Regions from separate parts of the Klebsiella sp. R445 genome, predicted to be linked through region 1. Evidence: predicted binding sites of a transcription regulator. Region 1 holds the regulator's gene; the other holds the start of a gene.
What was found. The regulator Fur, encoded in region 1, represses iron uptake genes when iron is present. The targets are predictions, from matches to a motif close to ATAATAATGAGAACNACTATCAA.
Positions count from the first base shown of each region.

Region 2: ACMYSN_RS24700 (TonB-dependent siderophore receptor) is a predicted target of Fur. The motif match lies at 12,441-12,463, and genes of this name have one in related genera.

Region 1 is NZ_CP180446.1:1,650,681-1,665,761, reverse strand. Features, by position in the region: gene ACMYSN_RS07755 (HAD-IIA family hydrolase) at 1-497, opposite strand, end outside; gene nagC (N-acetylglucosamine repressor) at 544-1,764, opposite strand; gene nagA (N-acetylglucosamine-6-phosphate deacetylase) at 1,772-2,920, opposite strand; gene nagB (glucosamine-6-phosphate deaminase) at 3,046-3,846, opposite strand; gene nagE (N-acetylglucosamine-specific PTS transporter subunit IIBC) at 4,159-6,180, shown strand; gene glnS (glutamine--tRNA ligase) at 6,359-8,026, shown strand; gene ACMYSN_RS07725 (DUF1345 domain-containing protein) at 8,156-8,815, opposite strand; gene chiP (chitoporin ChiP) at 9,293-10,696, shown strand; gene ACMYSN_RS07715 (ChiQ/YbfN family lipoprotein) at 10,744-11,076, shown strand; gene fur (ferric iron uptake transcriptional regulator) at 11,150-11,602, opposite strand; gene fldA (flavodoxin) at 11,895-12,425, opposite strand; gene ybfE (LexA regulated protein) at 12,575-12,868, opposite strand; gene ybfF (esterase) at 13,002-13,775, opposite strand; gene seqA (replication initiation negative regulator SeqA) at 13,959-14,507, shown strand; gene pgm (phosphoglucomutase (alpha-D-glucose-1,6-bisphosphate-dependent)) at 14,540-15,081, shown strand, end outside.
Region 2 is NZ_CP180446.1:5,247,250-5,262,330, reverse strand. Features, by position in the region: gene ACMYSN_RS24760 (ABC transporter permease) at 1-232, shown strand, start outside; gene ACMYSN_RS24755 (ABC transporter permease) at 232-900, shown strand; gene ACMYSN_RS24750 (ABC transporter substrate-binding protein) at 956-1,855, shown strand; gene ACMYSN_RS24745 (LLM class flavin-dependent oxidoreductase) at 1,898-3,250, shown strand; gene ACMYSN_RS24740 (phosphate/phosphite/phosphonate ABC transporter substrate-binding protein) at 3,285-4,076, opposite strand; gene ACMYSN_RS24735 (fatty acid desaturase) at 4,066-5,052, opposite strand; gene ACMYSN_RS24730 (proteasome-type protease) at 5,270-6,010, opposite strand; gene ACMYSN_RS24725 (transglutaminase family protein) at 6,029-6,844, opposite strand; gene ACMYSN_RS24720 (alpha-E domain-containing protein) at 6,841-7,770, opposite strand; gene ACMYSN_RS24715 (circularly permuted type 2 ATP-grasp protein) at 7,764-9,203, opposite strand; gene ACMYSN_RS24710 (alpha/beta hydrolase) at 9,410-10,303, opposite strand; gene ACMYSN_RS24705 (alpha,alpha-trehalase) at 10,524-12,275, shown strand; gene ACMYSN_RS24700 (TonB-dependent siderophore receptor) at 12,541-14,661, shown strand; gene emtA (membrane-bound lytic murein transglycosylase EmtA) at 14,710-15,081, opposite strand, start outside.

The sequences.
Region 1 (15,081 bases):
ATTTTCTCAATACCGGCACAGAGCGCGCCGCAGGCCGGGTAGAAACCGCGCCCGTGGGTATCCGGGTTGGTGGCAATAAAACGCGCGCCGTTAGCGACGAAGAAGGCGGCTTTATGCATCATCTCCCAGTTAAAGGAGCGGGTCTCACCGACGATAACAAAGTCCGGATTAACATCGGTAATGGTGAAGCCGGCTTTATACAGTTCGTGGATCAGCGCGCCTTCTCCGACGACGTAGGCTTTCTTGCCTTCCTGACGGCGCAGGAAATCCGCCGTCGCCATCGCGGAGGTGTAAAAGGCGCTATCCGGTACATCGATCCCGGCGGTCGCGAAGCGGTTGGCCAGATCCTGCCCGGTCTGGGAAGGGTAGTTGGTTAACATCACCAACGGCATCCCTTTATCGAGGATACGTTTGATAAATTCAGCCGCGCCCGGTACGGCCACGTTGTCGTGCATCAGCACGCCGTCAATATCACAGATTACGTTTTGAATGGTCATCGACTGTCCGACATCATTAAAAGAAAGGCGAAACTATATAGCTGCATTAGCTTTCCAGCAAACGCTGGAGCAGAATACCGTTGAGCATGGCGCGTTTCACCAGCGCAAAAGCGCCGATGGCAGAACGGTGATCCAGCGTGGAACGCACCACCGGCAGGTTTTTGCGAAACGCCTTCAACGCCTGGGCATTAATGCAGCCTTCAATGGCAGGTAACAGCACTTTCTCCGCTTCGACAATCTCGCCGGCGATCACCACTTTTTGTGGGTTAAACAGGTTAATCGCAATCGCGATGGTTTTCCCGAGGTGGCGCCCGACGTGTTCGACCACTTCACAAGCCAGCGCATCGCCCTTATTGGCGGCTTTGCAGATGGTTTTGATCGAGCAGTCATCGAGGGTCAGTCGGCTCTGGTAACCCTGTTCGAGCAGGTGATGCACGCGGTGCTCGATGGCAGCATTTGCCGCCACGGTTTCCAGACAGCCGAAATTGCCGCAGTGGCAGCGCTCGCCGAGCGGGTCGACCTGGATATGGCCAATTTCACCAACGTTGCCGTTACGGCCGATAAAAATACGACCGTTGGAGATAATCCCCGCGCCGGTCCCGCGGTGCACACGCACCAGAATTGAGTCTTCGCAGTCCTGGCTTGCACCAAAATAGTGTTCGGCCAGCGCCAGGCTACGGATGTCGTGCCCCACAAAGCAGGTAACTTTAAAACGCTTTTCTAACGCCTCGACCAGCCCCCAGTTCTCCACCGGAATGTGCGGCATGTAGCGGATCACGCCGCTTTCCGGATCAACCAGACCAGGAAGAATCACCGAGATGGCGATAAGCTCGCGGATTTTGCGCTGACAGCGTTCAATAAAGGCAGCAATGATGTTGAGCAGGGCATGTTCCAGGGTTTCCTGGGTGCGCTCCGGCAGCGGGAAGTGTTCTTCTTCCAGCGTCTTACTGCTCAGATCGTACAGGGTCAGGGTGGCGTCATGGCGGCCAAGACGTACCCCGATCGCGTGGAAATTACGGGTTTCCGCAATAATAGAAATGGCGCGGCGGCCTCCGGTGGAGGCCTGCTGATCGACTTCTTTGATCAGTCCGCGTTCAATCAGTTGACGCGTGATTTTGGTCACGCTGGCAGGGGCAAGCTGGCTTTGTTCCGCGATCTGAATGCGCGAGATAGGGCCGTGCTGGTCAATAAGCCGGTACACGGCCGCGCTGTTCAGCTGTTTTACGAGATCAACGTTACCAATTTGAGCATGTCCGCCTGCTGTCATACTTTACTTACTCAGTGACGACCTCGTTACCATTAACGATGGTCTTGATGATTTTATAATCGCGGGTAAAGGCGGTCAGGTTAGCGACCATTCCCGGTGCGATGCTGCCGAGCTGCTGTTCTACGCCAATCGCGCGTGCAGGGTAGAGGGTTGCCATCCGCAACACTTCGTCCAGCGCAATACCGCAATGTTCGACGAGGTTCCGGACACCTTCAATCATGGTCAGTGAAGACCCGCTGAGGGTTCCGTTTTCATCCACGCACAGCCCATTCCGGTAGTATATTGTTTTACCAGCAAAAATGAACTGCTCAATCTCTGCACCCGCCGGGGCGGTGGCATCGGTGACCAGACACAGCTTGTCACCTTTGAGGCGTTTTGCATTTCGCACATTAGCATAATCGACGTGCATCCCGTCGACGATAATACCGCAGTAGACGTCCGGCTCGTCGAAAATCGCGCCCGCCAGGCCCGGTTCACGCCCGGTAATATACGGCATCGCATTATACAGGTGCGTGGCGAAGGTGATGCCAGCGCGGAAGCCTGCTTTTGCCTCTTTCAATGTGGCGTTGGAATGCCCGGCGGACACCACGATCCCGGCCGCAACCAGCTGGCGAATCACTTCGCTACCGACGCGCTCAGGCGCAAGCGTTACTTTGGTAATCACATCGGCGTTTTCACACAGGAAATCAACCAGCGCCGCATCCGGTTTGCGAACATAATCCGGGTTGTGCGTGCCTTTCTTCACCATGTTCAGCCACGGGCCTTCGAGGTGCAGGCCCAGCGCCTGGTTCGGATGTTTTTGCAGGTACTCGCGCATCACGCGCACGCCCTGTTTCATCAGCTCGTCGCTGGAGGTGATCAGCGTCGGCAGATAGCTGGTGCAGCCAGAACGTTCGTTGGCTTTTTGCATGATTTCCAGCGTGTCGACAGTGACCGCATCAGGGCTGTCGTTAAACTGCACGCCGCCGCAGCCATTCAGCTGGACGTCGATAAAACCGGGGGCAAGAATGGCGCCATTGACCGAGCGTTGCTCAATCCCAGACGGTAAATCAGCCAGTGAACAGATACGTTCGATAAGGCCATCAGCGATAACAATCGCATGGTCATCCAAAATTTCATGGCCGGTATAAATCCGGCCTTGGGTTAATGCATACATTACGACCCCCGGTTCACGCACGCTCCTGCCGCTGGCTTCTCCAGACCAGGCCTGGGTAGCGAGAGGGGAGCGGGCGCATCAAAAAAATGAAATGTCCCGCGGACGGGCCGCAGGACCAGACTACCTTACAGCCCTTTGACGTTTTCGGCTTCTAATTCATTGAAGTATTTCAACGTCTTCACTTTCAGCTCCATGGTGGACGGCTCGTCGCAGACCACAACCGCTTTCGGGTGCAGCTGCAGACAGGTGATGGTCCACATATGGTTGACGTTGCCTTCTACCGCCGCCTGCAGCGCCAGCGCTTTCTGATGGCCCAGCACCAGAATCATCACTTCTTCGGCATCCAGCAGAGTACCCACGCCAACGGTCAGGGCGTATTTTGGTACCAGATCAACGTCGCCGTCGAAGAAGCGGGAGTTTGCCACGCGGGTGTCATGGGTCAGGGTTTTAATGCGGGTACGAGAAGCCAGAGAAGAAGCTGGTTCGTTGAACGCGATGTGTCCGTCGTTGCCCACGCCGCCCATAAACAGGTTAATTTTGCCGTAAGAGCGGATTTTTTCTTCATAACGACGGCACTCTGCATCGATATCTGGCGCGTTACCATTCAGAAGGTTAATGTTTTCCGCCGGAATATCAACGTGATCAAAGAAGTTGCGATGCATGAAGCTATGATAGCTTTCCGGATGCTCTTTCGGCAGACCAACGTATTCGTCCATGTTGAAGGTGACAACATGTTTGAAGCTGACCTGGCCTGATTTGTGCATCTCAACCAGCGCTTTGTAAGCGGTCAGAGGGGTGCCACCGGTAGGCAGACCAAGGACAAACGGACGGTCTGCTGTCGGTTTGAACGCATTGATGCGATTAACGATATGGCGAGCGGCCCATTTGCCGACTTGTTCAGCGGTTACCAGGGGGATCAGTCTCATTCTTCACCTCTATAGTTAAATTAGAACCTGGCGGATTGGCGCCAGCATACTATTAAGAGTATTGCAGTCTCTACGCCGACCGGGGTCAATCCGTGTTGATTTTTTGAATGATAAAATAAGTTTTCGAAGTTAGCCAGCCATCGGGAGGGGTTAATACGATATTTGGTGATTATAGTCACAAAAAATACGTAATTAATTTGCGATACGAATTAATTTTCAACACACTTTACCAGTAAGTTAAAAATCTGACCTGGTTACACAATAAAAAAATGGCTTTACACGAGCCTTACGGGGTCTAATAGGGGGAATAAAGTGAGCATTCTAGGCTATTTACAAAAGGTTGGTCGCGCACTGATGGTGCCGGTCGCCACGCTGCCAGCGGCAGCGATCTTAATGGGTGTCGGTTACTGGATTGACCCGGTTAGCTGGGGTGGCGACAACGCTCTAGCGGCGCTGCTGATCAAATCCGGTTCGGCTATCATCGACCACATGTCCGTACTGTTCGCCATTGGTGTGGCTTACGGTATGTCCAAAGATAAAGATGGTGCTGCGGCACTGACCGGTTTTGTGGGCTTCCTTGTGTTGACCACGCTTTGTTCTCCTGCTGCAGTGTCGATGATCCAGAAGATTCCTCTGGATCAAGTCCCGGCGGCTTTCGGTAAAATCGAAAACCAGTTCGTCGGTATCCTTGTCGGTATTATCTCCGCCGAACTGTACAACCGCTTCAGCGGCGTTGAACTGCCGAAAGCGTTGTCGTTCTTCAGCGGCCGCCGTCTGGTGCCAATCCTCACCTCGTTTGTGATGATCGCCGTCGCGTTTATCCTGATGTACATCTGGCCGATCATTTTTGGCGGTCTGGTAAACTTCGGTGAGCACATCCAGAAACTCGGTTCTGCGGGCGCAGGTATCTATGCGTTCTTCAACCGTCTGCTGATCCCGGTTGGTCTGCACCACGCGCTGAACTCCGTATTCTGGTTTGACGTGGCCGGTATCAACGATATTCCTAACTTCCTCGGTGGTGCACAGTCTATCGCGGCGGGTAAAGCGGAAATCGGTATCACCGGTCGTTATCAGGCGGGCTTCTTCCCGATCATGATGTTCGGTCTGCCGGGTGCGGCGCTGGCTATCTATCACTGCGCGCGTCCTGAGAATAAAGCGAAAGTGCTGGGTATTATGATGGCGGGTGCATTTGCTGCCTTCTTTACCGGTATCACCGAACCGCTGGAATTCTCCTTCATGTTCGTGGCGCCGGTGCTGTATTTCATTCACGCCGTGTTGACTGGTCTTTCTGTCTTTATTGCAGCGAGCATGCATTGGATCTCAGGCTTTGGCTTCAGCGCCGGTCTGGTGGATATGATGCTTTGGGTTCGTAACCCGCTGGCAACTCACTGGTACATGCTGATCCCGCAGGGTCTGGTGTTCTTCGTGATTTACTACGTGGTGTTCCGCTTCACCATCACTAAATTCAACCTGATGACCCCAGGTCGTGAACTGGCGGTTGCCGGCAGCGAAGCAGATGGTCAGGATGTGAATGTGAGCGGTGATAAAGAGCAGGATGTTGCAGGTCTGGCGCGTCAGTACATTGCCGCCGTCGGCGGTTCTGACAACCTGACCGGTATCGACGCCTGTATCACCCGTCTGCGTCTGAACGTTAAAGACTCCGCATTAGTGAATGAAGCACTGGCGAAAAAACTGGGGGCTTCTGGCGTGATTCGCCTGAACAAAACCAGCGTCCAGATCATCGTTGGCTTCGTCGCCGAAAAAATTGCTAACGCCATGAAGACCACCGGTCCGGTTGCCGCAGCAGCGGCCACGGCAAGCGCACCCGCAGCGACGGCTGCCGCAAAACCGCAGGCCGTAGCGAATGCCAAAACCATTGAGGCGCTGGTATCGCCAATTACCGGTGATATCGTGGCGCTGGAGCAGGTACCTGATGAAGCCTTCGCCAGCAAAGCTGTCGGCGACGGTGTGGCGGTGAAACCGACGGATAAAACCGTGGTCGCGCCAGCGGCAGGGACAGTGGTTAAGATCTTCAATACCAACCACGCGTTCTGTCTGGAAACCGAAAACGGCGCGGAAATTGTTGTCCATATGGGCATCGATACCGTCGCCCTGGAAGGCAAGGGCTTCAAACGCCTGGTAGAAGAGGGTGCGGAAGTCAAAGCCGGCCAGCCAATTCTGGAAATGGATCTCGACTTCCTGAATGCCAATGCACGCTCAATGATCAGCCCGGTAGTCTGCAGCAACAGCGACGATTACAGCGCGCTGGTGATTCTGGCGACCGGTAAGGTTATCGCTGGCCAGACGCCACTGTATGAGATTAAAGGCAAGTAAGGCTCCTGAGTAGAGTTTATGCCTGAGCGGCGGGGGGAAACCTCCGCCGCTTTTTTTTACAGCAAATGACCCCATAATCATCTTCAGACAGCGATTTTGCGTAACTAATAGTTGTCACTACGTCCTGCTTGTAAGATCATGTGCCGTTATACGTTGTTTACGCTTTGAGGAACCCACGATGAGTGAGGCAGAAGCCCGCCCGACTAACTTTATTCGTCAGATCATTGATGAAGATCTGGCTACTGGTAAGCACACCACCGTTCACACGCGTTTCCCACCGGAACCGAACGGTTATCTGCACATTGGCCATGCAAAATCTATTTGCCTGAACTTCGGTATTGCTCAGGATTATCAAGGCCAATGCAATCTGCGTTTCGATGACACCAACCCGGTGAAAGAAGATATCGAATACGTTGAGTCGATTAAAAACGACGTGCAGTGGTTAGGTTTCCACTGGTCCGGGGAAGTTTGCTACTCGTCTGATTATTTTGATCAACTGCACCAGTATGCCGTTGAGCTGATTAACAAAGGCCTGGCCTACGTTGACGAACTGTCGGCGGATGAAATTCGCGAATACCGCGGTTCGCTGAAAGCACCGGGAAAAAACAGCCCGTATCGCGATCGCAGTGTGGAAGAGAACCTGGCGCTGTTTGAAAAAATGCGTGCCGGTGGTTTTGAAGAGGGCAAAGCCTGCCTGCGTGCGAAAATCGATATGGCATCGCCGTTTATCGTGATGCGCGATCCGGTGCTGTACCGGATTAAATTCGCCGATCACCACCAGACCGGCAGCAAGTGGTGCATCTACCCGATGTACGACTTTACGCACTGCATCAGCGATGCGCTGGAAGGCATTACCCATTCGCTGTGTACTCTGGAGTTCCAGGACAACCGTCGCCTGTATGACTGGGTGCTGGACAACATCAGCATCCCGGTTCACCCGCGTCAGTATGAATTCTCGCGCCTGAATCTCGAATACACCGTGATGTCCAAGCGTAAGCTGAACCAGCTGGTGACCGAGAAACATGTTGAAGGCTGGGACGACCCGCGTATGCCGACTATTTCCGGTCTGCGTCGTCGTGGCTATACCGCCGAGTCCATCCGCGAGTTCTGCAAGCGCATTGGCGTGACCAAGCAAGACAACACCATTGAGATGGCGTCGCTGGAATCCTGCATCCGTGAAGATCTCAACGAAAACGCCCCGCGTGCGATGGCGGTGATCGATCCGGTTAAACTGGTTATCGAAAACTACCCGCAGGGCGACAGCGAAATGGTGACGATGCCGAATCATCCGAACAAACCGGAGATGGGCAGCCGTGACGTTCCGTTCAGCGCTGAGATCTGGATTGACCGCGCCGACTTCCGTGAAGAAGCCAACAAGCAGTACAAGCGTCTGGTGCTGGGCAAAGAAGTGCGCCTGCGCAATGCCTACGTGATCAAAGCCGAACGCGTAGAGAAGGATGACGAAGGGACTATCACCACCATCTTCTGTACCTACGACGCCGATACGCTGAGCAAAGATCCTGCCGATGGCCGTAAGGTGAAAGGCGTGATCCACTGGGTCAGCGCAGCACACGCGCTGCCGGTTGAAATCCGTCTCTACGATCGTCTGTTCAGCGTGCCGAACCCAGGCGCAGAAGACGATTTCCTGACGGTTATGAACCCGAAATCGCTGGTGATTAAGCACGGCTTCGCGGAGCCGAGCCTGGCGGAAGCACAGGCCAGCAAAGCCTATCAGTTCGAGCGTGAAGGTTATTTCTGCCTCGATAGCCGTTATGCTACCGCGACCCATCTGGTGTTTAACCGCACCGTGGGCCTACGTGATACCTGGGCAAAAATCGGCGCATAAATCCGCGTCGCATATCGCCATCAAAAACGCCGCGCTAAGCGGCGTTTTTTTATCTCACCTGTCACGACCTCTTTGCTGACAATAGCCGCTCAGGCATTGCCTGGCGCATCCTGCCGGCCATTTCCGTCGCTAACTTAATAATCCGGCCCCGACATTTACCGATAGACCAAGAATAATGAGATTAAAGATGAATGAGATAACCGACTGGAGCAGGGTTATTTTACGCATGTCGGTGGTCCCCGTAGCCACATCTGCGGTTTGCGAGGCGACGGCGATAGTGAAGGAGTAGTAGAGAAAATCCCAATAACCCGGCGCGTCGGGCTTTTCTGCAAAAATCATCGGGGTGACCTCATCGCTGAGGGTCAGGTAATACCGGTGCGCGTAATGCATGGCGAAAGAGCTGGGTAATAAGGTCCAGGAGGCAATCAGGGTGGTTGCCGTCAGCACCAGGTGCAGTACCCGGGTGCCACCGGTCAGCGCTTTCAGGGTGGAAAGCTCGCTGAGGATGGTAATGATGCTGGCCGAACAGGCGAGTATCATCAGGGTTAATACCAGGGTCGCGCTCTGGTCCTGTCGTCTGGCGATACGCGGTATGTCGCTGACTTTGGTTGACAGCATTCGCAACCACATAAACAGCAAATACAGCCACGCCAGCACGTTCCAGCTAATCAATGCGCGCTGAATCGTCCCCAATCCTCGCGGCAGTAAGAAATAGCTTATTAGCGCCGCGCAAACCGCCAGCAGCAGCCAGAATCGCCCCTGAAAATAGGTCGTTAACTCAAAACGCATGGTGTGAATAACTTTTATAAGACAGTGATGAGATTAACTGTAGAGCATTGAATTTCGAAGGGAGGTGGGGACGGCAAATATTCCCGCTGAAGCGACGCTCAAGAAAGCGGGTTCGGTTATTTTCGTGATGCGAATTAATCTTGTTTGCAACTGGTTGAATTTCGCGCCTGGTCTATCGGCGATTATGGCGTGAAAAACCATTGTAAGCGCTTTCATTTTCTATTTTATCCTGATTTTGCAATTACTTAAGCGACAAAAGTATGACGCCTAATATTGTAACAAAAAGAAATGGAATATGTGCGCTTTGTCATAATCTTAAGCTTTGGTCGGCGAAAGAGATTGATAATTCGCGTCACGAAAAATAGTCTATCAATAGTGGTCAGGCGGATTTTTACCGCTCCACTTTTTAGCAGTCTTATTTATTTTTTCGCGGTTTGCCCTTGGCACCGCTTTTAAAACGTCAAAGAGGATATGCACATGCGTACGTTTAGTGGCAAACGTAGTACGCTGGCGTTGGCTATTGCCGCCGTCACCGCGATGTCGAGCTGGATCGTTGTCCCGCAGGCCAGCGCAGCAGGATTTATTGATGATTCCACATTAACCGGCGGTATCTATTACTGGCAGCGTGAGCGTGACCGTAAAGATGTGACCGACGGCGATCAGTACAAAACCAACCTTTCTCACTCCACCTGGAACGCCAACCTCGACTTCCAGTCCGGTTATGCTGCCGATATGTTCGGTCTTGACGTGGCGGCCTTTACCGCCATCGAAATGGCGGAAAGCAGCGAGAGCGGACACCCGAACGAAATTGCCTTCTCTTCACGAAATAAAGCGTATGACGAAGATTACTCTGGCGATAAGAGCGGGATCAGCCTGTATAAGGCTGCGGCGAAATTTAAATATGGCCCGGTATGGGCGCGTGCCGGTTATATCCAGCCAACCGGGCAAACGCTGCTGGCTCCGCACTGGAGCTTTATGCCGGGTACTTACCAGGGGGCTGAAGCCGGGGCCAATTTTGATTACGGCGACGCCGGTGCGCTGAGTTTCTCCTACATGTGGACGAACGAATACAAAGCGCCATGGCACATCGAAATGGATGAGTTCTATCAGAACGACAAGAAAACCAAAGTCGATTATCTGCACTCGCTGGGCGCCAAATACGATTTTAAAAATGACCTCGTGCTGGAAGCGGCGTTTGGTCAGGCTGAAGGTTATATCGACCAGTATTTTGCCAAAGCCAGCTACAAATTTGATATTGCCGGTACGCCGTTAAACACCAGCTACCAGTTCTACGGTACGCGTGACAAAGTCAGCAACGGCGGCAGCAACGATATTTACGACGGTACCGCCTGGCTGCAGGCATTGACCTTCGGTTACAAGGTCGCTGATGTGCTCGACCTGCGTCTGGAAGGGACCTGGGTGAAAGCCGATGGCCAGCAGGGTTACTTCCTGCAGCGTATGACCCCGACCTATGCGTCGTCCAACGGTCGTCTTGATGTGTGGTGGGATAACCGCTCTGACTTCAACGCCAACGGCGAAAAAGCGGTGTTCTTCGGCGCGATGTATGACATGAAAAACTGGAACATGCCGGGCTGGGCGTTTGGTGCATCATACGTTTACGCCTGGGATGCTAAGCCGGGAAGAATGTCTACGCCGGACGCTTACTACAACGCGGATACTCGTCTGAAAGAGTCGGCCTACAGCCTGGATGCCATGTACACCGTCCAGGACGGGCGCGCCAAAGGCACGTTGTTCAAACTGCACTTCACGCAATACGACAACCACTCCGATATCCCGAGCTGGAGCGGTGGTTATGGCAACATCTTCCAGGATGAGCGTGACGTGAAATTCATGGTTATTGCCCCGTTCACTATTTTCTGATGCCGTCGCGGCAGGCCTGAACCTGCCGCAACTCTGAGAGGTTAATGATGAAAAAACTGTTGCTCATCGCGATAATGGCATCAGGGTTGGTAGCCTGTACGCAGTCTCCCGCGCCGAAAGAAGATGCAAAACTGAAAGATGCCTACAGCGCCTGCATTAATACCGCGGAAGGCAACCCGGACAAGGTCCAGGCCTGCCAGAGCGTGCTGGATGTGCTGAAAGAAGATAAGCAGCATCAGCAGTTCGCAAATCAGGAAAGCGTGCGTGTCCTCGATTACCAGCAGTGTATTCTGGCGACCCGCACCGGCAACGATCAGGCCGTGAAAGCGCGTTGCGACCAGATCTGGAAAGAGATCCGCAGCAACAATACCAAGCCCTGATAGCCTTCTGCCATCAGCGCATAAAAAAAGCCAACCGTCAGGTTGGCTTTTTGCTGTTTGCGCGGCGGGAAACTTATTTTTCCACCGCGTCGTGTGCATGCTCATCTTCGCGGCAGTCGCCTTCTGCACAGTGGCCGTACAGGTACAGGCTGTGGTTGGTCAGACGAATGCCGTGACGGGTAGCGATTTCACGCTGGCGCGCTTCAATAGAGTCATCACTGAACTCGATCACTTTGCCACAATCGAGGCAAATAAGGTGATCGTGATGATGCTGCTGCGTCAGTTCGAAAACAGATTTACCGCCTTCGAAATTATGGCGGGTAACAATGCCAGCATCATCAAACTGGTTCAGTACGCGGTATACGGTAGCCAGACCAATTTCTTCACCCATGTCGATCAGGCGTTTGTATAAATCTTCCGCACTGACGTGATGGTTATCCGGTTCCTGTAAAACTTCCAGGATTTTTAATCGTGGAAGTGTGACTTTCAGGCCAGCCTTCTTTAATGCGGTATTGTTGTCAGTCATGCGGAATCTGTCCTGTTGCTAATCGATCTACTTCCATCAGCGGAAGTAATACAGAGAATCACCCGATGTAATGCGTCTCATTATAGAACTGCCATGTTGAAATGAAAACCGCAAGCATCGTGCCTTGTATGCTGTTAAAAACGAGGTGCCAGTTACAAACTGCGTCACCTGACCTCATCGAATCAGAGGACATTGTACAGATATGTGGTTAAAAGTTAAAAACTTGTAGCTATTAGTTTTATTGCTTTTACCTATCAAAGCGGCGAAACCATAAGGTAACGCCGTTTTATCATTATGCGTTTTTGATTTCTTCGAGGTGCAGCTCTTCAGAAATCTGCTTCACCCACTGAGAGACACGTTCGTTGGTCAATTCAGGCTGGCGATCTTCATCGATAGCCAGACCGACGAAGTGGTCGTCATCCGCCAGGCCTTTAGAGGCTTCAAAATGGTAGCCCGCCGTCGGCCAGTGACCCACGATAGTGGCGCCGCGCGGCTCGATAATGTCGCGAATGGTGCCTAATGCATCACAGAAATATTCTGCATAGTCTTCCTGGTCGCCGCAGCCAAACAGTGCAGCCAGTTTACCGTTGAAGTCGACCTCTTCCAGCGTCGGGAAGAAATCGTCCCAGTCGCACTGCGCTTCACCGTAGTACCAGGTAGGAATGCCGAGCAGCAGAATGTCGTAGGCTTCCAGATCTTCTTTGCTGCTCTTGGCAATGTCGTGAACATCAGCAACATCTTTACCAAGCTGCTTCTGAATCATTTTTGCAATATTCTCGGTGTTGCCCGTGTCGCTGCCAAAAAAGATGCCGATGATTGCCATGAGTAAAATAACCTCTTGAAACTTAATAATGTGGTAGTGGCGTAATGCCCGCAGATAACGGCAATCATAGCAGAACAGGCGCGGGCGCGGAAACAGCAATCACGCCCGACTGCACACTCTGCTACATGAAAGCGTTTTTTTGAGGATTTTCAGGCTTTATCCTGGCGATGCAGGGCAGCCAACTGAGTCATGAGTATCTCTTCGATCAAATCGCTGCGGTTCATATTGCGTGCTTCCGCCAGCTCATTGAGTGCGTCTACTGCCTCCGCGTTGAGTTTTAGCTCAACACGCTTCAGCCCGCGAACTTTATCGCGTTTGAGCTGATTACGTTTGTTGATGCGCAGTTGTTCATCGCGCGCAAGCGGATTGGTCTTTGGTCTTCCCGGGCGCCGCTCGGTTGCGAACAAATCTAATGTCGTACGGTCCGTTTGTTCTTTTGCCATGATTCTGAGTGACTTCGGGGAAACAGGTTGTCGGGCTATAGCCGACACAGATAGCGCGCCATAATACATCAGGCGAACCGCTGCGCCAACGACCGCGGGCATTCTGCTGCGCGGTCGGGCAGTTTTTAGCCAGTTAGGCCTGTCGTGTGCTCAGATAGCGGCGAATTGCGCGCAAAACGGCCTCCGGTTTCTCGGCATGGACCCAGTGGCCGGCCCCGGCAATCACATGCGCCCGCGCCTGCGGGAACTGGGCGAGCAGGGTGTTACGATAGGCATCGGTGACGTAAGGTGAATTCCCGCCAGGGATAAACAGCGCCGGATGCGGCCACGCCGGAATAGGTTCCCAGCCCACAATATGCGGGTACTGGTCCCATAGCACCGGCACATTAAAGCGCCACTGGCCATCGACGAAGGATTTCAGCAGGAACTGAATCACCCCTTCTTCCTGCAGATGTTCGCGCATCACGGCGGCTGCCTGCTGGCGAGAGGTCGCGGCGGCTTCGGTGACGGCGTTAATAGCGGCAAAAATTTCGTCGTGGCGACGCACGTGATAATCCACAGGGGCAATATCGATAGCGACCAGGCCATCAATGCGATCGGCGGCCACGGCGCTGAGCGCCATCACCGCTTTACCGCCCATCGAATGACCGATAAACGTGGCTTTCTCAATCTGTCGATCGTCCAGCGTATCGATCAGATCCTGCGCCATCGCCGCATAGCTCATCTCTGGTGAACGAGGGGAGAGCCCATGATTTCGCATATCAACCTGCACAACATCGTGGTCGCTGACCAGATCGCGAGCGAGGATCCCGAGGTTGTCGAGACTGCCGAACAGGCCGTGGACGAGGATGACAGGAGAATTATTGTGCGGATTTTGTGCAGATTGCGCGCGGCTATTTAATTTCATGGCAAAGTTCTTTTTTTCGCTTCGTCGGGTTAGGGTATTATGTTGGACATTCTGCCATCCGGCTGCAAGACCCAGAGCTATCTGAGTTTTACCGCCATCCTGGTTTGACGCTATTCGCGGTCAGGATTTGTCCTTATAATCCTGACAACTTGTATTCAGAATAAGATATCGCACTGGATTAAGATGAAAACAATTGAAGTTGATGATGATCTCTATCGCTATATTGCCAGCCACACCCAGCATATTGGTGAGAGTGCATCCGACATTTTACGGCGCATGCTGAAATTTTCCGCCGCTTCCCAGACTACCGCACCGATCGCGAAAGCGGCTCCGGCACCGTCAGCGACTCCTGTCGTTGAGGTTAAACCCGCGAACCCGGCGAAAGATAAAGTCCGTGCCATGCGCGAACTGCTGTTATCAGATGAGTACGCCGAACAAAAACGTGCGGTTAACCGTTTTATGTTGATCCTGACGACGCTCTATTCTCTGGACAATAAAGCGTTTTCCGAGGCGACCGAGTCTCTGCACGGACGTACCCGCGTCTACTTTGCAGAAGATTCGCGGATCCTGCTGAAAAGCGGCAACCAGACCAAGCCGAAACAGGTTCCGGGTACGCCGTGGTGGGTCATCACCAATACCAATACCGGCCGCAAGTGCAGCATGATTGAACACATCATGCAGTCGATGCAGTTCCCTGCGGAATTAATTGAGAAAGTCTGCGGCACGATCTAGTTTTATTCACCTTGCATCAGAAGGATCAGGCAATGGCAATCGATAAGCGTGCGGGGCAACCTGCACAACAGAGTGATTTGATTAACGTCGCTCAGTTGACCGCGCAGTACTATGTACTGAAGCCGGAAGTGGGCAATGCGGAGCATGCCGTGAAGTTCGGGACCTCAGGCCATCGCGGCAGTGCGGCTCGCCATAACTTCAATGAGCAGCACATTCTGGCGATCGCTCAGGCGATTGCTGAAGATCGCGCGAAGAACGGTATCACCGGTCCATGCTACGTTGGTAAAGACACCCACGCGCTCTCTGAGCCTGCTTTCATTTCCGTACTGGAAGTGCTGGCGGCGAACGGTGTTGATGTTATCGTGCAGGAAAACAACGGTTTCACCCCGACACCGGCCATTTCCAACGCTATTCTGGTGCACAATAAAAAAGGTGGCCCGCTGGCGGATGGCATCGTGATTACGCCGTCCCACAACCCGCCGGAAGATGGTGGTATCAAATACAATCCGCCAAACGGCGGCCCGGCTGATACCAACGTCACCAAAGTGGTTGAGAACCGTGCCAACGAACTGCT
Region 2 (15,081 bases), 1.7 Mb from region 1:
GGTGCCCTCGCTGTTTGCCGGGCTGCGGATTGCCTCCGTGACGCTGGTCGGGCTGGTGACCGTGACCGCCCTGATTGGCCAGGGCGGGCTGGGGCAATTGCTGCTGGCAGGATTTAATCAGGATTTTCTTACGCCCATTATTGCCAGCGTGGTATTAAGCCTCATGCTGTCATTTTTACTGGACTCCCTGATAGCCCATGTCGGCTATTGGCTCACGCCCTGGACACGCTAATGGATATATTACTTGCGACGGTTCGCTGGCTTTTGCAACCTGAGCACTGGCTTGGTGATACGGGAATATTAATACGCCTGCGCGAGCATATTTATTATGTCCTCATTAGCATCGTGTTGTCATCGGTAATTGCCCTGCCGCTAGGCATTGCGCTCGGTTATTGGCGTAAAGGTGCGTTTATTATTATTAATCTGTTTAATATTGGTCGCGCCATTCCGTCATTAGGACTCATTTTATTATGCATTATTGTCTTTGGCTTTAACGACATTCCGGTTTTTGCGGCGCTGGTGGCGATGTCGATCCCGCCGATCCTGACCAATGCCTGGGTCGGTATTTATCATGCCGACCGCCCGCTCTGCGATGCCGCCACCGCGTTAGGAATGACGCCATGGCAAAGCCTGTGGCAGCTGCGTATCCCGCTGGCTGCACCGCTGATTATCGCCGGGATACGTACCGCGCTGGTCCAGCTTATCGCCACCGCCGTAGTCGCCGCCTACGCCGGCCTTGGCGGCCTGGGTCGTTTCCTGATCGACGGCCTTGGGCAACGCGATTTCCCGCAGGTTATTGCCGGGTCGCTGGTGGTCTCGCTGCTGGCTATCGGCAGTGAATTATGTTTTTCCTGTTTCAACCCAAAATATCGCCGTACCACGCTCGTAGCCGAGCATTAAGAGCCTAATAGAATAGGCCCTGACTCCACCAATCATCTGCATATAAAGAGGCATTATGAAGCATATATTAGGGTTTCCTGTTAACACCCGTCGGTGGCGCTTATCGATCCTTACCGCGGGATTACTTAGTCTTAGTTTCAGTACGCTGGCAGAAAGCGTAACGATCGGCGGCGCGAATTTCACGGAGAGTTCTATTCTCGCGAATATTTATGCCAGTGCGCTAAAGAAAAATAATATTGAGGTAAAAACGCGGCTGAATCTCGGCAACCGCGAAATCATCCTGCCGGCATTAAAGAGCGGCGAGATCGATATCGTGCCGGAATATCTGGGCGCGCTGCTCAACTATTATGACGGGAAAACCCTGGCCACCAGCCAGAGCGATGTCAGCGCCGAACTGGCGAAAGTACTGCCCGGCGAATTCACGCTGCTCACCCCCTCTCCGGCCACATCGATTACCGCCTGGGCAGTGCGCGCTGAAACGGCGAAGAAATACAACCTGACGACCTTGTCCGATCTGCAACCGATTGCCCATCAACTGACTATCGGTGGGCCGCCAGAGCTGGCGGTGCGCGCCCTCGGGCTTCCGGGTCTCAAGCGCGTCTACGGCCTTGAGTTTAAGGCGGTGAAGTCACTTGATATGGGGGGACCGTTAACCCGTCTGGCGCTGAACTCCGGCAAGATCGACGTGGCCACGGTGATCTCTACCCAGGGTAACCTGGCGAAAGAAGATTGGGTGGTGTTAGCCGATGATAAGCATGAGCAACCCAGCCAGAACGTCGTGCCGCTGGTGCGCAAAGCCAGCCTTTCCGCCAACGTCAGCAGAGTCCTTAATCAGGTCTCCTCCCGGCTTGATAATGCGGCGCTGATCGCGCTGAACCAGCAGGTTGATTTGCAGCATAAAGACCCGGCAACCGTTGCCGAACAGTGGGTTAATACCAATCTGCCAGGCCACTAATCATCACGGCCAGGGAGTGGCTATCAGCAAAAGAGCATGACGATGTCTACAGAGCATATGATTTTAAACCTGTTCTTCTTTAATCCCCAGGGCGATTACCGCTTCTCCTGGCGCCACCCGCAGGCCCCGACAACCGAGATTTTCAGCCTGGACTACTATGCCGGGCTGGCTAAAAAAGCCGAGGCGGCCACTTTAGATGCCATTTTTGTTGCAGACCATATTGCTATCTGGGACAAGGTGCCCAGCGGCCTGACCCACTACGCCAACGCGCGCCTGGAGCCCATCACCTTACTCAGTGCGCTGGCGGCCGTCACCGAACACATTGGCCTGATGGGCACGGCGTCCACCTCCTATAACGAACCCTATAACCTTGCTCGTTATTTTGCGTCACTCGATTTTCTGAGCAACGGCCGGGCGAGCTGGAACATCGTGACCTCGTGGCTGGAGGAAGAAGCCGCCAACTTCGGCCTCGACCAGTTGCCACAGCACGGCAACCGTTATCGACGAGCCGGTGAATTTATTGATGTCGTCACCCGGCTTTGGGACTCATGGGAACAGGATGCGGTGCTGTACGACAAAGCGAGCGGCCTGTTTGCCGATAAACAGAAAGTGCATCACCTCGATCATCGCGGTGAGTATTTTACCGTTCGCGGACCGCTAAATCTGCCGCGTCCGCCGCAGGGCCATCCGGTGTTGGTGCAGGCAGGCTCATCAGAAGCGGGGAAAGATCTGGCGGCAACGTGGTCAGATATGCACTTCGTGTTTATTCAGTCCATCGAGGAGGGGCTGAGCTATCGCGAGGAGATGAATCAACGGTTGCGGGCCAAGGGACGTGACCCGGCCCATTTTAAGATCATCGCTGGCGTGCTGCCGGTAGTGGTGAATTCTGAGGCGGAAAAAACGGAGCGACAACAGCTTAATAACCGTCTGATGAGCGACCGGATGGCTATCGATCTGCTCTCTTCATACCTGCGAATGGATCTCTCAGACTATGCGGTCGACCAACCGCTGCCGCCACTGCCGGACGAAGAGACTTTCGACGGGATCCGTACCGCACTGCGGCTGATCCGCCATTATGATCCGTCGCTGACCATCCTGCAACTGGGTCGTTTACTGCTGCAAAGTTCCGATAGCTGGCTGCTGATTGGCAGCGCGGAGGAAGTCGCCAGCGCGCTGACCGAGACCTGGCGCGCCGGTGCTGCCGATGGGTTTAATCTGATGTTCCCGTTACTACCGGGTGATTTCGACCGTTTTGTCGAGCTGGTCGTGCCGATTCTTCAACGCAACGGCGTCATGAGAACGAGCTATCCGCCGGGTACGCTGCGGGAAAAGCTGGGCTTACCGCCAGCGGAAAACCGCTTTACCCATCACCCTCCACCGGCAGATCCACGCTAATACTCGCCCCGGAGAAGCCCGCTTCTCCGGTCACTTACAATTGGCTTACCCCTTGCAGTTGCGCCTCTTCCCGCCATGCCAGCAGCCGCTTATAGGGTGCCCGGGTCAGCGGGCTAAACCCACAGATAAACTGCGCGTCGCAACGTTCACGATACTGTGGGTCGCTGACCAACTGTTGCAACGCCGCTCTCAAGCCCGCCAGAGTCTCCGCTGACGTTTGCGGCCCGGTGATAAGCGGTAGCCCTGGCGCCAGTGGGCTTCGGTCAATGACGCGCAACCCCTCCAGCACCGCAGGTTCATGGCGGGCCAGCAGCGCCCAACTGATGCAATCAATGGCGGCAATATCCCCCACGCCTTGCTGTAAATCGATAAGTGACTGTCGGTGACTGCCGCTGAAAATGACTTCGCCAAAAAAATGTCCGTTGCGGGCAAGCGGCGCGATCATCTTTCGCAGCACATTGTAGCCAGACTGCGAATCGGGCGAATTACAGACGGCCCGCAGTCCGTGAAAATCGGCCAGTTGCCGTGGGCTATTTGCCGCACGCGTCACCAGCAGGCTGCGATATTCGATCCCTTCGCAACCGGGGGCCCCATAGTGAAAGCACCCTACCGTCTGTACGTCGGGCAGCAAAGTCACGAGCGGGTAGCCACAAGTCTGACTCAGCAACAGATCCGGTTGACGCCAGTGGGAGAGTAAATCCGTGGCGATTGACGGCAGGCTCGCGGCAATCCCCCGGGCCTGCAGGAGTTCTTGTACCGCAGCCTCTACTGCCTGATTCTCCTGAGGGTGAATGGCGTACATCGGTAAATCGACATTATGGCGCATCATGCTCTCCGTCCGGCTTGACGCTTTTGACGCCGGGATGGGCGTTGACATCCACCGCCTTGAAGAGAAAAGCGCGCAACCATTCCCCATAGCCACGCACCAGAAATCCGTGATTACGCTGCTGGTAGCGCTCGCGTTCAAGCAGGTAGATTTTTCTCAGGCCGTACCACGGAACGCCGGGCAGATCATGATGTACCGCGTGGTAGTTCAGATTAAGAAACAGCACCCGCCACACCAGTCCGGCCTCATTGATGACCGACCGGGCCAGCGGGTCGTCTGCGGCCCGGTGCTCAAAGAAGGAACGAATTTTGGTCAGTGCCAGCGCCGGATAACTGACCGCAACCACATAATAGAGCGGTGAAAAACCACAGTGCGCGATCCACACCAGCAGCCCGGCCAGCAGGCCGAGGTGAATCAGCCACATCGCCATCGCCTTGCCCTGCCGATAGCGAAACGCCTTCACCGCGCTGGCGAGCGTCTGCCCGATATCCAGCAGCGGGGCCAGCAGCAGCCGGCCGATAAAGGTATTGCGCAGATGAATCACCTTACGCTGCCAGGGCGAGAAACGCCGCCAGCTCTCGTCGGTAAAATAGTAGGATTCAGGGTCATCCACCGGCAACGTCAGACGCTCGTTATGATGGTGCGCCAGATGGGAATCCCGATAAAGGCCGTAGGGATACCACACCGCCAGCGGTAGCGTGCCCAGCAGCTGGTTACACCACGCCCGGTTGGTGGGGTGGCCGTGAATCAGCTCATGCTGCAACGACATATACCAGGCGGTAAACCAGATCAGCAGCACCGTCGCCGGGATAATCCCCAGCGTCTGCCAGTACGCCAGCGTCATAAACCAGCCGCCGTAGACCACAATAATTAATAACCAGGTGGGTAATTCACTGCGCCATAGCCAGCGACGGGACAGCTGACGGAGAAGCGCACGTTGCTGTGGATGCAGATACATCGACGATTTTTTTGTCATGACTACCGGGACTCTTTGCGCGTGACGTTGACCTCCCGACGATGTGAGAAATGAAAGAAAAAAACAAAGTATTTAAATCACTTAGCTTTTGCAGAAACGGAATATCAGACGCTGAGCGCGACGTTTATCAGGCAAAATATGTCATCAGCAGATAACGCCCGCGCCGCGACCGATACCGCGCTGGCATCGGCCACCGTGGTATCAGCCACCGGCCGCCCTACTGCTGATTGCCGGCCCCAAACGGCGGCAGTGTCAGGAAGGTGTGTTGCAGCCCTTCGGACCACGCTTTGCGGATGGTATTGAAGTAGGGATCGTTGTCGGTGATGCGGTGCTGCTCGCCACTGCTAAGGCTGTCGCTGCGGTACAGCAGCGTGTCCAGCGGCAGCCCGACGGAGAGATTACTGCGCAGCGTAGAGTCAATCGAAATCAGGGCGCAGCACATCGCCTGCTCCAGCGATGTCTCGCGGCTTAATACCCGATCGATGATCGGTTTGCCGTACTTGCTTTCGCCAATCTGGAAATAAGGCGTATCGCTCGACGCTTCGATAAAGTTGCCTTCCGGGTAAATATGGAACAGACGATGGGTTTCACCGGCAATCTGCCCGCCCAGCAGCAGATTGCAGTTGAAGTTGGTGTTGCCGCAGTTCTGCTGGTTGCTGCTGTCTCGCTGAATCACCTCCTGCAAAGTTTTACCAATCAGCATCGCCGCATCATACAGTGAGCTGACCTGCATCAGATGCGGTTCCTGCTGCGTCGCCATTCGCGTCGTCAGCAGGCTTATCACGCTCTGGGTAGTAGCCAGATTGCCGGCGGATTGCAGCACCATCACCCGTTCACCGTCTTTGGCAAAAACATGGAGCTTTTTAAAGGTCGCGATATGGTCCACCCCCGCGTTGGTGCGGGAGTCGGAGGCAAAAACCAGCCCGTCTTCTAAACACATGGCCACACAGTAGGTCATCGTCGTTTGTTCCTGCCCTTATTGCTGCTGCGCCTGTTGCGAATGTTCGCGCACTTCAGCATTGGTTAACATAATTTCCCCGCCGCCGCCCAGCCGGGTTCCGCGTACCGGGCAGGCATCGAGATAGTCCAGCCCGGTCGCCAGACGCAAATGCTGGTTCAGATGGCGGGTGTTGTTGGTGATATCAAAGGATTTCCAGCGCCCGTTCAACCACACTTCCGCCCACGCGTGCATCGCGACGTGCTGGGCATTATCGCTGTAGACGTAGCCGCTGACGTAGCGCGCTGGGATCTCCAGCGCCCGGCAGCAGGCGAGGAACACATGGGTATGATCCTGGCAGACCCCTTTGGCACGCGCAAAGGCATCGGCGGCGCTGTCCTGCACCTGGGTGGAACCCGGAGAGTAAGGCATTCTCAGCTGCAGCTCGGCCATCAGCTGATTCAGGCTCTCCTCCGGATCGTCGCCACGATACAGGCGCAGGGCAAATTCACGGATCTGCTCGTCGGCGCGCGTCAGCGGCGTGCTGCGCAAAAAGACCAGCGGCGAGAGCAACTCTGCCTCCAGGATCTCGTTCTCTTCCTCGTCCTCAGCGATATCCACCACACCGCTGGCGCGGATCGCAATCTCCTTATGCGGGTTGTCGAGGGTTAACACATGCAGAACATTGCCCCAGGTATCGGTGGTGGTTATCGCTGAGCCATCCGGAAGCGTCAGCGTCCATGAGCTCACGGTTTGCCGCCCGGTGCTGCGCGGCGTCAGGCGCAGATACTGGGTCGAAAACTTCACTTCTTCATCATAGCCATAGCGGGTCAGGTGATCGATGACCAGTTTCATAGCGCCTCCAGATACGTTTGTCTGATGCTGTCGGACAGGGCGTTAATGCGCGCCAGCAGCCCGTTAAGATAACTTTGGATATCCGCGCTCGCCAGATCGTCGCGGGTGCTGAAACGCAGATCGACATTCAGCTGATGCGCCAGGCGCAGCGGCAGATGGGAGCGATCGTTGGCAATATGCTCCAGTTGACCAATCAGGTCAGAGATACAGGCCCGAAGCGATCGCGGCACGTCATTGCGCAGGATCAGCAGCTCCATCACCGTTTCCCGGCTGACCGGCTGGCGATAAATACTGTTGTAGGCTTCCCGGGCGCTGACCGCGCTCAGCAGCGTATCCAGACGATAGTATTCGCGCACCGAATCCGGGTCGCTGTTCAGCTGCTGGTCCTTAATCAACAGCAGCTGCGTCGTGGAATAGGCCCGTTCGATTAACGTGCCGATGCCGATAAAGCTCAGCGCATCGTTGCGCAGCAGCGTGCCGATAACCGCCCCGCGAAACAGGTGCACCCGCTCTTTGACCCATTCGAAAAAGCCGTCGGGGCCCAGCTCGCTAATCCCCTGCTGGCGTAGCTTACGCAGTTCAATGCGGGTGGCGTTGATGCACTCCCAGACCTCCGCTGACAGGCTGCCGCGCACCGCGTGGGCATTGTTCCAGGCCATCTCCACGCAGCTGTAAATGCTGCACGGGTTGTTGCCATCGAGGGCGAAGAAATTGAGCAAATTGCTCATGGTAAAACGCGCATGCCGAGCCTGAAACAGCTCATGGGTTGAGGATAAATTCAGCGGCAACGCCAGGTCCCTGGACTGCTGGCTGTGGCGCGGGATCATCGACAACTTCCAGGTCACGTCCAGCACCCGGGCATAGCTTTCCGCACGTTCCAGATAGCGCGCCATCCAAAAAAGTTCACTCGCAGTCCGGCTCAGCATGATTCGTCATCCTCCATTACCCAGGTATCTTTGGTGCCGCCGCCCTGCGATGAGTTCACCACCAGCGAGCCTTCCGTGAGCGCCACCCGCGTCAGGCCGCCGGGCACCAGGCGGATCTCATGACCGGAGAGCACATAGGGACGTAAATCAATGTGTCGCGGCGCCAGGCCGTCTTCCACGAAGGTCGGGCAGGTCGATAACGCGAGGGTATCCTGTCCGATATAGTTGGCCGGGTTGGCGAGCAGACGCTGGCGAAACGCCTCGCGCTCCTCTTTGGTTGAGCGCGGCCCCACCAGCATGCCGTAGCCCCCGGCGCCATGCACTTCCTTGACCACCATGGTCTCCAGATTGCCGAGCACGTACTGGAGATCCTCCGGCTTGCGGCACTGCCAGGTCGGAATATTGTTGAGGATTGGCTGCTCGCCGAGATAAAAGCGGATCATCTCCGGCACAAAAGGATAGATAGACTTGTCGTCCGCCACCCCGGTGCCGATGGCATTGGCCAGCACCACACCACCGGCGCGGTACACCGACAGCAGCCCCGGCACCCCGAGCATCGAATCGGCACGGAAGGCCAGCGGGTCGAGATAGGCATCGTCGATACGCCGGTAAATCACATCCACCCGACGCGGCCCTTCGGTGGTCCGCATATAGACGGCGCCCGATTTAATAAACAGATCGGCGCTCTCCACCAGCTCAACCCCCATCTGCTGAGCCAGGAAGCTGTGTTCGAAATAGGCGCTGTTGAAACGTCCCGGCGTCATCACCACCACGCAGGGATCGTCGACCGGAGAGCTTTCACGCAATGTCTGCAGCAGATAGCCCGGATAGCGTTCCACCGGCGCAATATGGTGATTTTCGAACATCTCCGGGTAGAGACGCATCATCATCTTGCGGTTTTCCAGCATATACGACACCCCTGACGGGGTCCGCAGGTTATCCTCCAGCACGTAATACTGGCCGTCGCTGTCGCGCACCATATCGACGCCGGTGATGTGCGCATAGGTATTATTGGGCAGGTCGATGCCCTGCATGCAGGGCTGATATTGCTCATTGGCCAGCACCTGCTCCGCCGGGATTAGCCCGGCGCGCAGGATATTCTGCTCATGATAGATATCGTATAAAAAAGCGTTGAGCGCTTTGACCCGCTGGCGGATCCCGCGATCGATTCTCTTCCACTCTGCGGCGGGAATAATGCGCGGTACGCTATCGAACGGAATTAAGCGCTCGGTGCCCTCATCTTCCCCATAGACGTTAAAGGTGATGCCGATACGGTGAAAAAGCAGTTCCGCCTGCTGTTTCTTTTGCCGGATAGAGAATTGATCTGTGCTGTGGAACCATTGCCACCAAGCGTTATAGTGCTGACGCTGCTGTCCCTGCGCGGTAAGCATCTCATCATAATAATGCCCGTCAGGAAGCGTTATTTTTATCATGGCCGTCTCCTCCGGTTATACTCACTTTGGGGTAACCCCGGTAAGAGATAAGCATTTATTATGCCAGGTAGCGGGTCGCGAGATCGGCGTGCAATGCCTCCTGAAGGTGCCGCGAAACTGTGCAAAAAACCACCAGCTCGCGGGCTGGATCCAGGCCCCTTTTGCACCACCATGAGGCAAAAAACTGGCCGTTTGCGCCATGCCGGTTATCGCCCCTTCAGCCATTGTGCATAGTGCTCCGGCCACTCTACGGTCTGAGTACCGGCACGCCCCATGGCAAAGCCGTGCCCGCCGTGAGGATACCGATAGAGGCTGACCGGTACCTGATGCTGGCAACAGGCGTCGGCCATGATCAGCGTGTTATGCGGATCGGACACCGGATCGTCTTCGGCCTGAACCAGAAAACAAGGCGGGGTATGCGCATTCACATAGCTCTGTACCGACCAGGCGCGGTCAACCGCCTCGGAGGCATGCGGCCCGGCGAGGATCCGGTGCGTCGCAGTATGGCTGTAGGGCGGCAGCAGGGAAATGATCGGGTAGATCAGCGCCGCGCCGTCGGCGCGGGCGGGCTGCGTATCGAGGGCATCTATCGCCGGGTACGCCGCAAAAGCAGCGCGGCAGGCGGCCATGCCCAGCAGATGTCCGCCTGCGGAAAACCCCAGCAGGCTGACTCGTTGCTCGCGCTGACGGATCAGACGCAGCGCCCGCTGGGCGTCCTGTAATGGTGCCAGCGCCCCGGCCCGCCAGCCTTCCTCAGGCAGACGGTAGCTCAGCACATAGGCGGTATAGCCGCGCGACGTCAGCCAGCGTGCGGCAGGCCAGGCCTCTTTCGCCAGTTCGATATGGCGATACCCGCCCCCGGCGGCAACTAGTACGCCGTGCCTACGGGCTGTCGCCGGTTGCCAGACCGACAGCTGCGGTACGGCAACCTGGCTGAGGGCGCCGCTTGCCGATAGCACTGGCCCGCCGGAAGGGCCGCCGCCGCCCGGCGGTTCTCCCGGCCAGAGATTTAATCGCTGCTGCGGAGCATCAAGGGCCTGAGCCGCTCGGCCCGCCAGCAGCGACGCGGCCCCCAGCAGCAGAAAATGACGTCGATTCACCTGCACCCTCCTCACCCGGCAAATTCCGGCCAACATTAGCTGCCGATCAGCATAGGTTTTTTGTTTTGTCATGTCGCCAGCCTGCGGGGAATGGCAGGTAAATTATCTGTTTTCACGCAAAATGTTATCTGCAACACCCCGGACGACGGATCTTCGTCTAAGGTTTTCTGATGGTCAAACGCAGTGGTAAGACCGTCTGAAATAATAAGGAGAACGCCCCATGACGAGTCAGGTTTCACGTCGCCCCCCTACGCTGCCCTACGCTTTAGCGCTGGGAGGCGCGCTGTTTGCGCTATCGACGCTGAGCGCCCAGGCCCTGGAAAATCACCCCGCGCCGCAATCCCCGGATATTCTGCTCGGACCGCTGTTCAACGATGTGCAAAGCGCCCGGCTCTTCGCCGATCAAAAAACCTTTGCCGACGCCATCCCCAATAGCGACCCGCTGATGATCCTCGCCGATTATCGGATGCAAAAAAGCCAGACCAGCTTCGACCTGCGCCATTTCGTCGAGCTCAATTTCACCCTGCCGCGAGAGAATGACCAGTATGTGCCGCCGAAAGGCCAGACGCTGCGTCAGCATATTAACGGCCTGTGGCCGGTGCTGACCCGCAGTACCGTTGAGGTCGAGAAGTGGGATTCTTTGCTGCCGCTGCCCAAACCATACGTGGTTCCCGGCGGGCGTTTCCGCGAGGTTTATTACTGGGATAGCTACTTCACCATGCTGGGCCTGGCGGAGAGCGGCCACTGGGATAAAGTCGCCGATATGGTGGCGAATTTCGCCTCTGAAATTGACACCTGGGGGCATATCCCCAACGGCAACCGTAGCTACTATCTGAGCCGCTCGCAGCCGCCGTTCTTCCCGTTTATGGTGGAGCTGCTCGCCAGCCACGAGGGCGATCAGGCGCTAAAAACTTTCCTGCCGCAGATGGAAAAAGAGTACCAGTATTGGATGAAAGGCGCCGATACGCTTGAGCCGGGGAAAGCCAACCAGCGGGTAGTGCGCATGGAAGATGGCGCGTTGCTGAACCGCTACTGGGACGATAATGATACCCCGCGCCCGGAATCCTGGCTTGATGATGTGACCACCGCGAAGAACAACCCTAATCGCCCGGCCACCGAGATCTATCGTGACCTGCGTTCCGCCGCCGCCTCGGGCTGGGATTTTAGCTCGCGCTGGATGGATAACCCCCAGCAGCTGGGTACCATTCGCACCACCAGCATCGTGCCGGTGGACCTGAACGCCCTGATGTTCCACATGGAGAAGGTGCTCTCCCGGGCCAGCAAAGCGGCCGGGGATAACGCCAAAGCGACGCAGTATGACGCCCAGGCCAACGCCCGTCAGAAGGCGCTGGAGAAATATCTGTGGAACGATAAGGCAGGCTGGTACGCCGATTACGATCTCAAGACCCATAAGGTCAGAAACCAGCTGACCGCCGCCGCCCTGTTCCCGCTGTACGTCAATGCCGCCTCCAGCGAGCGGGCCGCGAAGGTGGCCGCTGCCGCCGAATCGCAGCTGCTGAAACCCGGCGGTTTAACCACCACCACCGTCAACAGCGGCCAGCAATGGGATGCTCCCAACGGCTGGGCGCCGCTGCAGTGGGTGGCCGCAGAAGGGTTGCAGAACTACGGTCAGAAAAAGGTCGCCCTCGAGGTCAGTTGGCGCTTCCTCAGCAACGTCCAGCACACTTATAACAGCCAGCAAAAATTGGTTGAAAAGTATGATGTCAGCTCGACGGGTACCGGCGGAGGCGGCGGAGAATATCCGCTGCAGGACGGCTTCGGCTGGACCAACGGCGTGACGCTGAAAATGTTGGATCTGGTCTGCCCGCAGGACAAACCTTGTGACTCGCTACCGGCCACGCGCCCGGTCGCCAGTACAGCCCAACCGGCCACTGCCACCAGCACGTCCCCCACCACCGCACCTGCCGCCAACGATGCGCTAGCGGCTCCGGCAGCAAAAACAGCGCCGTAAATCCCCCTGGTCTTCGTTCACCCTGGCTACCAGATCTGGTAGCCAGTCATCCCGTCGACTGCCCCGCACGCCCCGCGCTGTCCCAGATGTACTCAGTAAACAGTAACCTTTTCATGGGTTTTGATTGTCACGCTACGCAATCATCACTTGATAACGCAAAGAGTAACAATAATAATTCGCATTACTTTTTTACGAAAGAAGACACTTTCGCCTTTTCCGTAGCGGCGTACAGGAGTACCAGGCTGCGGTTACTCAGGATTATGCCATGATCGCCCGCACTACCTTTAAACGCTCCGCGCTCCTGTGCGCCCTGGCCGCCGCTTTCCCTCTCGCCAGCCTGGCGGAAGAGACAGTGGTCGTCACCGCGCAACCCGTTGACTCCGCCACCGCTCCCACCGAGGGCTATAGCGCGAAAACCTCCGCCGGGGCCACCAAAACCGACCAGCCGTTAATCACCACCGCGCAGTCGGTCTCGGTGATCACCCGCCAGCAGATGGATGACCAGGGGGCCAACACCATCAGCCAGGCGCTGGAATATACCCCAGGCGTGTACTCCAGCTTTGGCGGCGGCGCGACCCGTTTTGATACGGTGTCATTGCGCGGCTATCACGGCGGCGACGTGGATAACCTGTTCCTCGACGGCATGCGCCTGATGAGCGATGGCGGGAGCCACAACGTCCTGCAGATTGACCCGTGGTTTATCGAGCGGGTTGACGTGATCAGAGGCCCCTCTTCGGCGCTGTATGGCCAGAGCGTGCCCGGCGGCGTGGTTAACCTGACCTCGAAACGCCCACAGTTTACTTCCGAAGGCCATTTCCGCCTGAGCGGCGGGACGCAAAACACCAAAGGGGCCGCCTTCGATTATACCGATGCCATTAACGACCAGTGGGCTTACCGGATCATCGGGATGACGCGCAACAGCGACACCCAGTACGACAATACCCGTGAAGAGCGTTATGCCATCTCTCCGTCCCTGCTCTGGCAGCCGGATGCCGACACCTCGTTGTTACTGCGCGCTTACCTGCAAAAAGATCCGTCGGGTGGCTACCACGGCTCGCTGCCGCTGGACGGCACCCGCTACGCGCACAACGGGCGCAAGCTCTCCACCAGTACCAATGAAGGCGATCCGTCCGACGGTTATCAGCGTCGCGAGCAGATCTACAGCTACGAGTTTACCCATCAGTTCGACGATACCTGGTCGGCCTACTCCGCCGGAAGCTACACCCATACCAACGTCTCCCTCGATCAGGTCTACCAGGTTGGCTGGGTTGGCGACAGCGATATGCTGGCGCGCGGCTACAGCGGCTCTCGCGGCTCGCTGGATGCGTGGTCCACCGACAACCGCCTGCGTGCCGACTTCACCACCGGTGAACTGGCCCATACGCTGATCCTCGGTGCGGAATATCACCGCTTCCGCAACGACCTGTGGACCGGTGCCGGTAGCGCCTCGCCGCTCGATCCATTTAGCGGCTATACCGCGCAAACCGGGCACACCGTGACCTACAGCGATAACAATAATCGTCGCTACTATCAGACCGGGATATATCTGCAGGATGAAATGGTGTGGGATCGCTGGCATCTCGATGTTTCCGGCCGTTACGACCGCATCGTGTCGCAGCAGGTCAGCGATACCTTCGGCACCTCCAGCCGCCGTTCCGATGATCATATCAGCGGTCGCGCGTCGTTGCTGTATGCCCTGGAAAACGGCCTCTCGCCGTACCTGAGCTACAGCCAGGCCATTACGCCTGCGATGTTGCCGGGCGCCGACGGAACGCTGCTGAAACCGACCACCGCCGAACAGCTGGAAGCGGGGCTGAAATTCCAGCCGCCGGGGACCCGCGATATGTACAGTATCGCCATCTATGATTTAACCCAGAAAGACGTGGCTACCCGCGATCCGAATATCGCCACCGCCACCTTTATTCCCGCCGGCAAAGTTCACTCGCAAGGGGTCGAGCTGGAGATGCATAACCAGATTACGCCTGAGCTGAGCACCCTGGCCTCCTACACCTGGAACCGCCTGCGCTTCCAGGACACCAAAGATGGTACCAACGACAATACGCCGCAGCTCACGCCGGATCAGATGGCTTCATTCTGGGCTCGTTATCAGTTCCCGGCCGGGATCAGCGCGGGAGCTGGCGTGCGCTATATTGGTAAACAGTGGGCTGATGATGCCAACACCGAGCGTCTGCCGTCGGTAACGCTGCTGGATGCGATGGTCCGCGCCGATCTCGGCGTCTGGTCACCGTCGTTGAAAGGGGCTTTTGTTCAGGTCAATGCCAACAACCTCAGCGACCGGGAGTATGTCTCCGGCTGCTACGGCACCGGCAACTGCTACTGGGGCGCCGAGCGTAGCATCACCGCCACCGTCGGCTACGACTTCTGATAAACGCCCCCGGTGGTCAGGTACCAGCCGGGGGCCTGCTCCAGATGGCTACATGGCGTCCAGCGCCTGCTGCAGCTTCCAGATATAGCGGGGGGCCTGTGGTGCCGGATGCTTTTTCGCCACGTGTTCAAAGAACTCATCGGCATCCATATCGTTGATCTCATCAATCGCATCCTGGCGATTCGAAGAGAACGTGCGCAGCAGCGCCCCGGCGCCGTTGGCATAGGAAACGACTACCGCATAGCGCATCACCTGCGGGTCTTTGATCCCGGCAAGCGGGCCGTTTTCGAGGATGCTCAGGTAAGCGGTCCCCATCGAGATATTGCGTTCGGGATTTTTCAGCTCGCTCACCGACGGCTCACCCCGCCAGCCCATACGTTGGTAAACGTCGCGACCCGATGTTGAAGGCTTCAGCTGCAT